Linked DNA regions of Kribbella sp. NBC_01245. The protein of the gene in region 2 interacts with the protein of the main gene of each other region in a pairwise test. Links are inferred from orthologs where the notes say so. Each region holds a gene or a part of one and is shown on either strand. Other genes may lie near its edges.

Region 1 (6,325 bases), 5.3 Mb from region 2 along the record:
TGGCTTCCGCTCTTGGCGAGGTTGGTGCCGACATTCATGCGATCGAGATCGTCGAGCACCGCCGCGAGAACGCTACGGCCGTCGACGATGTCGTCGTCGATCTGCCGCCCGGCGTGCTGCCCGACCGCCTCGTCTCCGCGTGTAACAGCGTGCCCGACGTCGAGGTGATCTGGTTCTCCAGGTACGGCGCCGGTGGCGGGCTGCACATGGACCTCGAGGCCGTTGAGCAGATGACGTCCGCTCCGGCCGAGGCGATCGACATCCTGGTCGAGCAGGCGCCCGCGGTGCTCCATGCCGACTGGGCCGCCTTGATCGACGGCACCGGCAGTGAGGTCAAGGTCGCGCTCGAGACGAGTGCGACGCCGCAGTTCGGCAAGGAGATCGCCGAGAAGTGGCTGCCGATGGAGCGGGCGACCGCCTTGTCGGCCCCGGAAGGCCAGGGACTGGCCGAATCCGTGCTGGTTGCGGCACCGCTGGACTCGGATCGCCGGATCCTGGTGATCGGGCGTCGGGGTGGACCGGAGTTCCTCGGGTCCGAGGTGGCTCGGTTGAGCTACCTGGCTAGCCTCGCCGTCGCGATCCGCTCCGGCATCGGCTGACCGTTCGGTTTTCGGTCTTTCAGCTTTCAGGTGAGGTTGAAGTAGAAGATCGTCAGCACGCCCACCAGTAGGACCAGCACCAGGCCGCCGACCACCGAGACCATCAAGACCGGGAACTGGTCGCCGCGGGGGTCCGGCAGTTCGAAATCCGTCGGCCCCCACGGCCCACCGTTAGCGACGCGCCCAGCCGCCTCCTCAGGCGGCCGGGCCACTAGGCCCGGCTGCTCTTGAGGCGGCTGGAGCTCGCCGTTGTCGCTCATCAGGTGTAGTACGACTCGTTGTCGATGTTGAGGTCGATGGAGAGGGACTCGCCGCGGTCCCGGTTCAGCAGCTCGACCCGCCAGCCGTTCACGTAGGCGACGTGGCTCTTGCCGTCGCTGTGGGCCTTGACCCAGGCCTGGATGGCACCCAGGTCGGCACCCTTCGCCGCCGCGAACGCGTCAGCCTGCACGGCCGGGAAGGCCGCCTTGGTCTGCGCGGTGTCACCGCTGACGCTGAGGTCCAGCGTGCGGATGTTGCTGCCCTGAGAGGCGTAGGTGTAGATCCGCTGCCGGCCGTAGTCGCCGAAGCTCTTGCTGCACGACGAGGTGCACTCGTAGCCCTTGCCCTTCAGCGCGGCCTGCAGATCGGCCTCGCTGGTCTCGAGCTGCTTCTTCGGGATCTGCAGCTCGTCGGTGCCGTCCTTGTGGCCACGCAGCCGCAAGCTGTCGCCACTGTTGGAGAGGCTGAGGTCACCCCAGCCGATCTCGACGTCGGCCGACTTCTGCCCGGAGGCGACGGCCGCCCGGACCTTCTGCAGGTCGGCGCCGAAGGCCTCGGCCGCGAGACCGTTGAGCGCGGTGTCGAAGGCCTTCGCTCCGTTGTTGACGTTCTCGCGGTCATAGGTGCGCATGCTCACACCCATGATCACGCCGTCGGGCTGGAACTGGAAGCGGACCTCGGCCTCCGTCGTACCGGCGAAATTGAAGCAGCCGCGGTGAGCGCCCTGCGGCCCGTTGAACAGGTCGCTGCACTCGTAGCCGGCGGCCGTCAGCTTGTCGGTCGCGTTCTTGGCCTGGCCGGTCGCATTGCCCAGCGGCTGGCCGGTGGGCTGGCCGCTCGGCTGCCCACTCGGCTGGGTGCTCGGGTCGCCACTCGGATCCGTGGTCGGGTTCGCGGACGGGTCGGTCGCGGTCGGGCCGGGGGTCGGGTTGCTGGTCGGCTCCTCACCACCGGTCAGCTTGATCACGCCGAAGATGATCAGCGCGATGACCAGCACACCGGCGACAGCGCCACCGATGATGAACAGGTTCTTGTTGCCGCCACCACTCGGCGGCTGACCGCCCGGCGACCACGGCTGCTGGCTGTGCTGCTGCTGCCAGCCGGACTGACCGCCCGGCTGCTGACCCTGCTGGCCCCACGGCTGCTGGCTGTAGCCGCCGTAACCCGGCGTCTGGCCGGGCTGTTGGCCCGGCTGCTGACCTGGCTGCTGGCCCCAGCCGCCGCCCTGTGCCGGGGGCTGCTGACCGCCCCAGCCACCGCCTTGAGGCGTCTGTCCGGGCTGACCCTGAGGCGGCTGGCCGGGCTGCTGTCCCCAGCCACCCTGACCCGGCTGTCCTCCCGGTTGTCCCCCCGGCTGCCCAGGACCCCACGGCCCCTGCGGCGGCGTCGTCATATGCGCTCCTTCAAAAAAACCACTGGTCGGGTCGAAACTAACAGTCCGACGGATCAGCGTGGCCGGTGGATCCCACGAGTTCCGTCAACGATTTGGGCGCAGTTTAAGGCGTCTCAGCCGGTGGATTGGTCACCACCGCCGCTGCGGCCTCCGGACCGTCCGCCAGCAGCACGCCGAAACCGGCCGCGTCGAGGATCGGCACCCCCAGCTGAACGGCCTTGTCGTACTTGGATCCGGGCGAATCACCGACCACCACGAACGAGGTTTTCTTCGACACCGAACTGGCCGCCTTGCCACCGCGATCTGTGATCGCCTCGGTCGCCTCGTCGCGGCTGTAGCCCTCGACCGTGCCGGTGACGACGATCGACAACCCGGCCAGCGTTTTCGGCAGGCCCGGCCCGGTCTCCTCCTGCCGCATTACCACGCCGGCGGCCCGCCACTTCGCCACGATCTCGCGATGCCAATCCACGGTGAACCACTCGATCACCGCGGTCGCGATGGTCGGCCCGACGCCCTCGACCTGGGCGAGCTCCTCTTCGCTCGCGGCGGCGATGGCCTCGATGTCGTCGTACGCCGCGGCCAAAGCCTGTGCGGCGGTCGGCCCGACATGGCGAATGCTCAGCCCGACGAGCACCCGGGCGAGCGGTTTGGTCTTGGCCTGTTCGAGATTGGTGAGCAGGCGGCCCGCATTCGCCGAGAGCGTGCCGGCCTTGGTGGTGAAGAACGCGCTGCGGCTCAACTGCTCCTCGGTCAGCCCGAACAGGTCGCCCTCGTCGACGATCAGGCCATCCGTGATGAGCGCGTCGGCCGCCTTGAAGCCGAGCACCTCGATATCGAACGACGAACGCCCGGCGAGGTGGAAGAGACGCTCACGCAATTGGGCCGGGCAGGACCGGGCGTTCGGGCAGCGGATGTCGATATCCGCCTCCTTCTCCGGGCGCAGCTCGGTGCCGCAGGCAGGGCAGTTCGTCGGCATGATGAAGACGCGCTCGGTGCCGTCGCGCAGATCCACCACCGGGCCGAGGATCTCCGGAATGACGTCACCGGCCTTGCGCAGCACGATGGTGTCGCCGATCAGTACGCCCTTGCGTTTGACCTCCTGCTGGTTGTGCAGGGTGGCGAACTCCACGGTCGACCCGGCCACCCGGACCGGCTCCATCACCCCGAACGGTGTGACCCGGCCGGTGCGCCCGACGTTCACATCGATGTCGAGCAGCTTGGTGGTCACCTCCTCCGGCGGGTACTTGTACGCGATGGCCCAGCGCGGCGCCCGCGAGGTGGATCCGAGCGCGCGCTGGAGGTTGACCTCGTCGACCTTGACCACGACGCCGTCGATCTCGTGGTCGACGGAGTGCCTGTTCTCCCCGTAGTACGCGATGAACTCGTTGACCTCGGCGAGTGTCGTGACGCGTTTGACCCGGTCGCTGACCGGCAGCCCCCAGGCCTTGAGGCTGTCGTACGCCTCGGAGAGCCGCGCGACGTGGTAGCCGTCGACCTTGCCGAGGCCGTGCACGACAAATCGCAGCGGCCGTTGCGCCGAAACGCGCGGATCCTTCTGCCGTAGCGATCCGGCGGCACCGTTGCGCGGGTTCGAGAAGGGGGCCTTGCCCGCCTCGACGAGCTGCGCGTTCAGCTCCTGGAAATCCTCGACGCGGAAGTAGACCTCGCCGCGGACCTCGAGAAATTCCGGGATGTCGTCACCGGTCAGCTGATTCGGGATGTTCTTGATGGTCTTGACGTTGGGGGTGACGTCCTCGCCGGTCCGCCCGTCGCCGCGAGTGGCACCGCTGACGAGCCGGCCATTCTCGTACACCAGGTCCATCGCGAGGCCGTCCACCTTGAGCTCGCAGAGGAACCCGCTGTCGTGGATCTGGCCGGCCGTGACCTCACGCTCGAGCCGCTTGGCCCAGGAGTCCATCTCCTCGGCGGAGAACGCGTTGTCGAGGCTCTCCATCCGGACCGGATGCTGCACCGGGGTGAACAAGGTGGCGATCGCGCTGCCGACCTTCTGGGTGGGCGAATCCGGCGTACGCAACTCCGGATACTCCGCCTCGATGCCCTCCAGCTCATGCATCAAGGCGTCGAAGTCCGCGTCGGAGATCGTCGAGCTGCCCATGTAATACCGCCAGCGGTGCTCCTCGATCAGCTGGCTCAACTCCGCAAGCCGCTCGCGCACCGCGGGCGAGGGCTCAGGCCGCTCGGCGGCCAACGTCTCAGGGATCTCCGCACTCATAGGTGATCCGGCGCGGAAGCCCCGTCCTCGAGGGCGGGGTGGTAGCGCCGGTTCCTCCCTTCAGAAAAGTGTCGGTGGCAGCCGCCACCATTAGTGGCATGTCCAGGTACCGGCTTGTCCCAACCCCCGCGCAGGAGACCGCGCTGCTGGGACACTGTGCGCACGCCCGGTACATGTGGAACCTCGGACTGGAACAACGGCTGATGTGGCGACCAGGGCGGCCGCCCACCCCCGGGTACGTGGCCCAGGCAGCGCAACTGACCGAGGCCCGCGCGGCGGAACCGTGGCTGGCGGCCGGGTCGCAGACGGTACAACAACAAGCACTGCGCGACCTCGACCAAGCCTGGCGGAACTACTGGGGCGGCACTCACTCCAGGCCGACGTGGCGCAGCGCCGGCCGGCACGAGGGATTCCGCATCGTCGGGCCACAAGCCCAACGAGTGGAACGGTTGAACCGTAAATGGGGCCGGGTGCTGGTGCCGAAAGCCAGCTGGATCAAGTTCCGCTGGTCCCGGCAGATACCCGACGCGAAGTCGTACCGGATCACCCGCGACCGGATAGGCCGGTGGCACATCGCCTTCGCCACCATCCCCGACCCGATCCCGGCACCCGGAACGGGCGAGGTGGTCGGCATGGACCGGGGTGTTGCCGTGTCGGCAGCACTGTCCACCGGCGTGCTGCTCATGTGCCCGGGGCTGCGCGCTACCGAACAGGCCCGGTTGAAGCGGCTGCAACAGCAGTTCGCGCGGTGCCGGCGCGGGTCGAACCGGCGCACCCGGTTGAAGGTGGCGATCGCCCAGATCAAGGCTCGGGAGACGGCTCGGCGCAAGGATTGGGTCGAGAAGATCAGCACCGCCCTGGCCCGCCGGTTCGACGTGATCGGGGTCGAGGACCTCAAGATCGCGAACATGACCCGTTCGGCTCGCAGCACCATCGAGCAGCCGGGCCGCAACGTCCGGCAGAAGGCCGGGCTGAACCGGGGCATCCTCGCCAACGGCTGGGGACTGCTGGTCCAGCGTCTTGAACACAAGGCGCCGGGCCGGGTCGAGAGGGTCAACCCAAGGTTTACGAGTCAGACGTGCGCAGAGTGCGGGCATTGCGCGTCGGAGAACCGCGAGAGCCAAGCGGTGTTCCGATGCCTCGCCTGCGGGCACACCGCGCACGCTGATGTGAATGCAGCTAGGAACATCGCGGCCGGACGGGCCGTGACCGCACGCCGAGGCACGAGGTCTGTGCCGTTGAAGCGTGAACCTCATCTCGCTACCTCCGCGTAGTGGGCTGGAATCCCCCGCCCCCCAAGCAGGGGAGGACGTCAAAGCCAAAACCTACCGCCACCACACCCATCCCACGCCCACAAGTACGGCGTCTGCCGCCAGTGGTCACCTTTGAACCATCCGCGAGCGATCACGGCTGACGCGTCCACTCGTGCTCAAATCCCGGGAGCGGGCACGTCATGTCGGGACCACCCGCGGCTGAAGGACGGCGGACGTGGAGCGTGGGCTCACATGGTCGGGCGGGTGGGCGTTCTATCGGTGACCTGTACGGACGAAAGGTGATCGATGAAGCGCGTGGTGGATCTCAAGGCGTTGTACTTCGGTACTCCGGTGCTGTTGGTCAGCTCGGCCAGCCCTGATGGGAGTACGAATCTGGCGCCCATGTCGTCGGCGTGGTGGTTGGATCGGACGGCGGTGCTGGGCATGAGTCTTTCGTCGCAGACCGTGCGGAATCTGGTCGAGCGGCCGGAGTGTGTGCTCAATTTGACCGACGCGTCGATGGTGTCCGCGGTGGACCGGATCGCGCTGCTGACGGGGTCGCGGGAGATACCGGAGCGCAAGCTGA
Region 2 (6,497 bases):
GTCGGTGGGTTCCACGCGGACTTCCTCAGCGCCGACCTCTACCGCCCGGAGTACTGGCGGAACTACTGGCACAGCCACAGCTTCCACGAGGTCTGCCTGGCCTACGCCGGCTCAGGCCGCTTCAGCATCGGAGACACCTCGTACGACGTCGGGGCCGGCGAGGTCTTCCTGGCAAGGCCCGGCGACATCCACGAGATCGAGTCGAGCCAATCGGACCCGCTCGGCATCGCGTTCTGGGGCTTCACCTTCCGCCCGACCTCAGGCTCTTTCGGTACGCCGGGCTGGTGGTCCGGCCTGACCCGAACGACCGGCCCAGTGGTGTCGTCCCGTGTCGGCGCCTTGCCGGCCCTGGTGACGGCCATCGCCGCGGAGACCTCGTTGCCGCGGTCCGGATACCAGGCTGGCCTGACCGCGCTGGCGTCCGCACTCGTGCTCGACACCGCCCGCGCCTTCGCGATCGAGGACGACCTGGCCGTCGATCCGCCCGCACGCGATCGGGGCGAGGCGGTGGTGGCGACGATGACGCGCCACCTACTCGACAACCTGGCCAGACCCGTCACCGTGCGGGAGGTGGCGGCCGCCGTACATCTGTCTGATCGGCATGCCGAGCGGCTCTTCCGGCAACAGACCGGCACCTCGCTCATGACCGAGCTCCGGCGGATGCGGATGGAACTCGCCGCCCAACTCCTGCTGGACCCGGCCATCACGGTGACCGAGGTGGCTCGCGCCTGCGGCTACGGCGACGTCCGGCCCTTCAGCACGGCCTTCCGCCGCTTCCACGGCAAACCCCCGAGCGTCTTCCGCACGACCGGCGGCACCACTCACCTACCAAGAGGTTGAATATTCACCGATGGTAGTCAGATGACCTCGGACAGTGCATAATCGCGGCCCATGACCGTTCCCCGCCGTCGGTTGACCCTGCTGCTCGTTGCCCTGCTACTAGTGGACCTCGTCTGCTGTGGATTGGTGGTCCGGGCGATGGTGACGGGCGACGAGTTGAGCCGCACGGGCAAACTCGCAAGCGCTGAGGTCGTCGACATCGACCGCGAGACCCGCCGGCATGTGCTGGTGGTCCGGTTCCTCACCTATGACCGTGGTGAAGTCACCGCCGGTACCACCCGCTATCACAAGTTCGAAAAGGAATTCGGCCGCACTGTGCTCGTCAGGTACGACACCAACCAGCCCCTCCGGGTTCAGACAGTGGATTGGAAACCCAATCGGACCCCGCACTGGATCCTGCTGATCGTGCTGGCCGCGGGCGCCGTGCTGCTGCTCAGGCGATTCGTTCGCCGGGTCGTCGCCGAGCACGTGGGCGCCGCCAGGGGGGAGTGGCCGGAAGATGGCGCCGGAATGCGCTAATCTGGTCACATGCGAGTGAACCTGCTCCTTAGTTAGCCGTACTGGCAACCAGGCGCCCAGATCGCGCCGGTCAGTGCGGCATCCCCTCCTGTGTGAGGGGATTTTTCATTTCCGGGCCAGGTCCATTCATCAGATCACAGAACGCAGGAGTACGACGGTGAGCGAGCACGTGGAGAACGAGGCGGACGCCACGATCGACCGAGGCGGCTACGACTTCAATGCCATGCAGGCCAAGTGGCGGCCGGTGTGGGAGAAGCTCGACCCGTTCAAGGCGCGCGATGACGGCTCGGCCGAGCGCCGCTACGCCCTGACCATGTTCCCCTACCCCTCCGGCGACCTGCACATGGGCCACGCGGAGGTCTTCGCGCTGCACGACGTACAGGCCCGCTATTGGTTCCAGCAGGGGTACGACGTGCTGAACCCGATCGGCTGGGACTCCTTCGGGCTGCCCGCGGAGAACGCGGCCATTCGCAACAACGAGAACCCGGCCGTCTACACGTACGGCAATATCGAGACGCAGGCCGAGTCGATCCGGCGCTACGGGATCAGCTTCGACTGGTCGCGACGGCTGGCCACGTCCGACCCCGAGTACTACAAGTGGACGCAGTGGCTGTTCCTGCGCTTCTACGAGAAGGGCCTGGCGTACCGCAAGGCGTCGTTCGTGAACTGGTGCCCGAACGACCAGACCGTGCTGGCCAACGAGCAGGTCGTGCAAGGCGCGTGTGAGCGTTGCGGTGCCGCCGTGACCAAGCGCGAGCTGACCCAGTGGTACTTCAAGGTCACCGAGTACGCGCAGCAGCTGCTGGACGATATGGACCAGCTGGCGGGCAAGTGGCCGGAGCGGGTGCTGCTGATGCAGCGCAACTGGATCGGCCGGTCCGAGGGCGCCTTCGCCGACTTCGTGATCGAGGGACGTGAGGAGCCGATCAAGGTCTTCACCACCCGTCCGGACACGCTGTTCGGTGCCACCTTCATGGTGGTCGCGCCGGACGCGAAGCTGGCCGACGAGATCTGTACGCCGGATCAGCGCGCCGCCTTCGACGAGTACCTGAAGGCGGTCAAGGCCTCTACCGAGATCGAGCGGCTGAGCACCGAGCGGGAGAAGACGGGTGTCTTCCTGGGCGCATACGCGACCAACCCGGTCAACGGTGAGAAGGTCCCGGTCTGGGCGGCGGACTACGTGCTGGCCGACTACGGCACGGGCGCGATCATGGCCGTGCCCGGGCAGGACCAGCGCGACTGGGACTTCGCCGAGAAGTTCGGCCTGCCGATCGTGCGTACGGTCGAGCCGGACGAGGGTTTCGACGGCAAGGCCTTCACCGGCGACGGGCCAGCGATCAACTCGGCCAACGACGACGTCAGCCTGAACGGTCTGGGCGTGACCGAGGCCAAGGCCACGATCATCGACTGGCTGGAGACCAAGCAGGCCGGTGAGCGCACGGTCAACTTCCGGCTGCGCGACTGGCTGCTGAGCCGTCAGCGCTACTGGGGTGCGCCGATCCCGATCATCCACTGCCCGGCCTGTGGCGAGGTGCCGGTGCCGGACGACCAACTGCCGGTCGAGCTGCCCGACCTGAAGGGCGAGGACCTGGCCCCGAAGGGTGTCTCCCCGCTGGCGGCCGCGACCGACTGGGTGAACGTGGCGTGCCCGAAGTGTGGTGGCGACGCCAAGCGCGACACCGACACGATGGACACCTTCGTCGACTCGTCCTGGTACTACCTGCGTTATTGCTCCCCGGAGTACACCGAAGGCCCGTTCGATCCCGAGGCGGTCCGGAGGTGGATGCCGGCGCGGCAGTACGTCGGGGGAGTAGAGCACGCGATCCTGCACCTGCTGTACTCCCGGTTCTTCACCAAGGCCCTGCGGGACATGGGCCTGGTCGACTTCGACGAGCCCTTCGAAGGCCTGCTGAACCAGGGCCAGGTCATCAACGAGGGCAAGGCGATGAGCAAGTCGCTGGGTAACGGCGTCAACCTGGGCGAGCAGATCGACGCCTTCGGCGTGGACGCGATCCGGCTGACGATGGTCTTCGCCGGTCCGCCGGACGACGACATCGACTGGGCCGACATGTCCCCGGGTGGGTCGCTGCGTTTCCTGCAGCGGGCCTGGCGGCTGGCCGGATCGGTCGATGCACCGGTCGGTGCGGACCCGTCGACGGGCGATCTGGCACTGCGGAAGGCCACGCACAAGACCGTGCACGAGGTCACCGAGCTGCTGGAGGCGATGCGCTTCAACGTGGTCGTCGCCCGGATCATGGAGCTGGTCAACACCACCCGCAAGGCGATCGACTCCGGTCCCGGTGCCGCGGATCCGGCCGTGCGCGAGGCGGCTGAGACCGTCGCGATCCTGCTGAGCCTGGTCGCGCCGTACACGGCCGAGGACATGTGGGAGAACCTGGGCCACGAGCCGACCGTCGCCAAGGCCGGCTGGCCCGTGGTCGACCCGGCGCTGCTGGTAGAGGACTCGGTCGAGGCCATCGTCCAGATCGCCGGCAAGATCAAGGACCGTCTGCAGGTCTCGCCCGACATCAGTGACGCCGACATGGAGGCCCTGGCGATGGCGTCCGACGCGGTCCAGGCGGCACTGGCCGGCAAGACCGTGCGCAAGGTCATCGTCCGCGCCCCCAAACTGGTCAACATCGTTGCGAACTGACGGACCCGGTGGGCTACGGCTATCGGCCGTAGCCCACCGAGACCGTCGAATGAGCGAACGGCGCGCCGCGTGTTGCCAGGGTGCTCGCCACGCCGCGACCATTGACTTTCGGAATCCGCCGATGGGCAGGAGCTGGGGTTGGCCGCACAAGGCGATCGCTCTGCGGAGTTCGCAGCTCTGCTGGCTCTCTACCAAACCGAACGGCAGGAAGCGTCGGCCTACGACACCTCGCATTTCACGATGCTCGCCCTGGCGATGACCTACGCGGGTGCGACGATCGCCCTGCTGGATGACGAACTGGCGACTTCCGTCGGTGCCGCCGTGATTCTGGTGACACCGGTCCCGCTCTGGCTTGCGGGCATCTATTTCCTCATGCTCAGCGGCGCCGCGAGCATCAGATCCGAGGCGGCGATCTACCTCGAATCCAGGATCGTGCAACTGGCCGCCCTGGACGGCGTCGATCGCCCCGAGCTCGGGTTGGCTGGAACCAGCAGAGTGCGCAGCCTGCGGATCGCCTCAGGATCGGTTCGAGTGGCACTGGTGGTTTGTTATGCCGGGATGGGTTTCCTTCTCTTCCTGTACACGATCTACATGATCGGGGGAGCGGACGCACAGCCGCACGGCTGGTGGTTCTGGCCGGTAGCCGTCGTGGCGTACGGCAGTCTGCTGACTGTCGTCATCACCTCGACGGTGTCCGCATTGAGGCTGCTCCGCAAGCGCCATAGCGTTGCGACATCAGGGACCTGAGCGCCAAGCGAGTATCAGGACGTACTAGCTGGAGGGGTTTCGTGCAGTCTGAGTTGATTGAGGTTCGTACGGGTGGGCGTGAGGTTGTTGTTGACCTGACGGAGGAGTGTGCGGGGTTCGTCGCTCGGGCTGCTGGCTCGGGCGACGGGCTGCTGCATGTGTTCGTGCCGCACGCGACGGCCGGGGTGGCGATTCTCGAGACGGGCGCGGGTAGTGATGACGATCTGCTCGCGCTGTTGGAGAAGCTGGTGCCGCGGGATTTCGGCTGGCGGCATCGGCATGGCACGCCCGGGCATGGGCGGGATCACGTCATGCCCGCGCTCATTCCGCCGTACGCGTCGATCCCGGTGATCGGTGGGCGGCTTGCCCTCGGCACCTGGCAGTCGATCTGCCTGGTTGACACCAACGTGGACAATCCGGAGCGCCAGGTCCGGCTCTCGTGGCTCGCGGGATGATTTCTTTTTAAAGGAATGACCAGTCAGGTAATGAAAGTTCGGACTAATCGGGTTTGCGGGCGATTTTATTACTTATCGCGATGTTGCGATTGGCGTTACGTTGCCGAAACACGACTCCGCTGCAATGGTCCGCATGGCAGCACGCGAATCCCTGCGGACCCACATGATCGGGTCCTGCGTCGGTCTCGGCACCGAGTTGATTGTCCGCGCTATGCGTGGCATTTGTACCGGGAGTCTGCTGAATGCCGATACCGGTCGCGCCGACACCCGCGCCCGGATCGAGGATTGGAACAGCGTGCTGCCGTTGTATGAGCACACCGCCGAGATCAAACAACTCAGCGCTTAGTTCATGACATTCTCGCGTCGGTCTTCCGTTCGCCGGTAAGGCATTTCTGCCTGCCCGTCGCGGTCGTGGCGCCACGCCGGATGACCGGTTGGACCGGTCGATCCGGGAGAATCTCCTGTGGGGCTCCGCCTGAAGTACGGGTGGCGGCCCTGCCCCGGCATGCGTGCGGCCGGGTTATCTTGTGGCAGACGCCAGGGGTGCTGGGGAAACGGAGCGTGGTGTGGCTGAAACGGATGGCCGATCGGCGGGAGGGCGCGGCTTCGCCGCCTTACTGCTCGACCTCCGGGTTCAGTCGACACTGTCGCAGGAGGAGCTCGCCGAGCGCGCCGGCCTGAGCGTTCGTACGATCCGCGAGCTGGAGGCCGGCCGGGTGGCGCGGCCCCGGAAGGACTCGGTGCGGCTGCTGGCGGTTGCTCTCGGTCTGGAAGATCACCAGGCCTTCCTCGCCGCCGCGGGTCATGGCGTGGCCCGGCCCGTTGTCGCGGTGGCCGCTCCGGCGGCGCATGGTGTGCGCTGGCGTGGCACGAGGCCGATTCCCGACGGACTGGTCGGGCGGGAGCAGGAGCTGGTCGAGATCGAGGGCCTGCTCCGGGAGCACCGGCTGGTGACGCTGGTAGGTCCAGGTGGTGTCGGCAAGACCGAGCTGGCGCTTGCGGCCGCAGACCGCTTCTCGGGTGTGGACACCACCGTGGTCGTGGTGGACCTCACGACCGTGCAACGCGACTCCGCGGTCTCGAACGCGATTCTCGACGCCTTCGGCACAGCTCCGGGCACTACCGACTTGGACGACTTACTGGCGGGGCGTCCGCCTGGTGGGCTGGTTATCGTCGAGGACAACGCCGAGCACGTGCTGGATGGTGTGGCGATCCTGGCCAACCGGATGGTCCGGAGCTTCCCCGGCATCGGCGTACTCGTCACCTCCCGGATTCCACTTGGC

What was found.
Region 1: the proteins of leuS (region 2) and ligA interact in binary tests that used the Escherichia coli proteins (3 or more experiments, as listed by UniProt). The link is inferred for Kribbella sp. NBC_01245 from one-to-one orthologs.

The regions. Positions count from the first base shown.
Region 1 is NZ_CP108487.1:8,413,166-8,419,490, reverse strand. The notes cover bases 1,922-4,897. They hold ligA (NAD-dependent DNA ligase LigA), read right to left. Parts: upstream 4,487-4,897; coding sequence 2,357-4,486; downstream 1,922-2,356. Other genes in these bases: OG394_RS38755 (RNA-guided endonuclease InsQ/TnpB family protein), read left to right, coding at 4,585-4,897; OG394_RS38765 (hypothetical protein), read right to left, coding at 1,922-2,253. In the rest of the region: OG394_RS38775 (ACT domain-containing protein), read left to right, coding at 1-599; OG394_RS38770 (hypothetical protein), read right to left, coding at 626-859; more of OG394_RS38765, read right to left, coding at 859-1,921; more of OG394_RS38755, read left to right, coding at 4,898-5,760; OG394_RS38750 (flavin reductase family protein), read left to right, coding at 6,046-6,325. UniProt on the Escherichia coli protein: DNA ligase that catalyzes the formation of phosphodiester linkages between 5'-phosphoryl and 3'-hydroxyl groups in double-stranded DNA using NAD as a coenzyme and as the energy source for the reaction.
Region 2 is NZ_CP108487.1:3,139,153-3,145,649, reverse strand. The notes cover bases 1,117-4,264. They hold leuS (leucine--tRNA ligase), read left to right. Parts: upstream 1,117-1,516; coding sequence 1,517-4,012; downstream 4,013-4,264. Other genes in these bases: OG394_RS13805 (hypothetical protein), read left to right, coding at 4,151-4,264; OG394_RS13815 (DUF3592 domain-containing protein), read left to right, coding at 1,117-1,359. In the rest of the region: OG394_RS13820 (AraC family transcriptional regulator), read left to right, coding at 1-840; more of OG394_RS13815, read left to right, coding at 892-1,116; more of OG394_RS13805, read left to right, coding at 4,265-4,759; OG394_RS13800 (secondary thiamine-phosphate synthase enzyme YjbQ), read left to right, coding at 4,801-5,214; OG394_RS13795 (hypothetical protein), read left to right, coding at 5,348-5,560; OG394_RS13790 (ATP-binding protein), read left to right, coding at 5,781-6,497.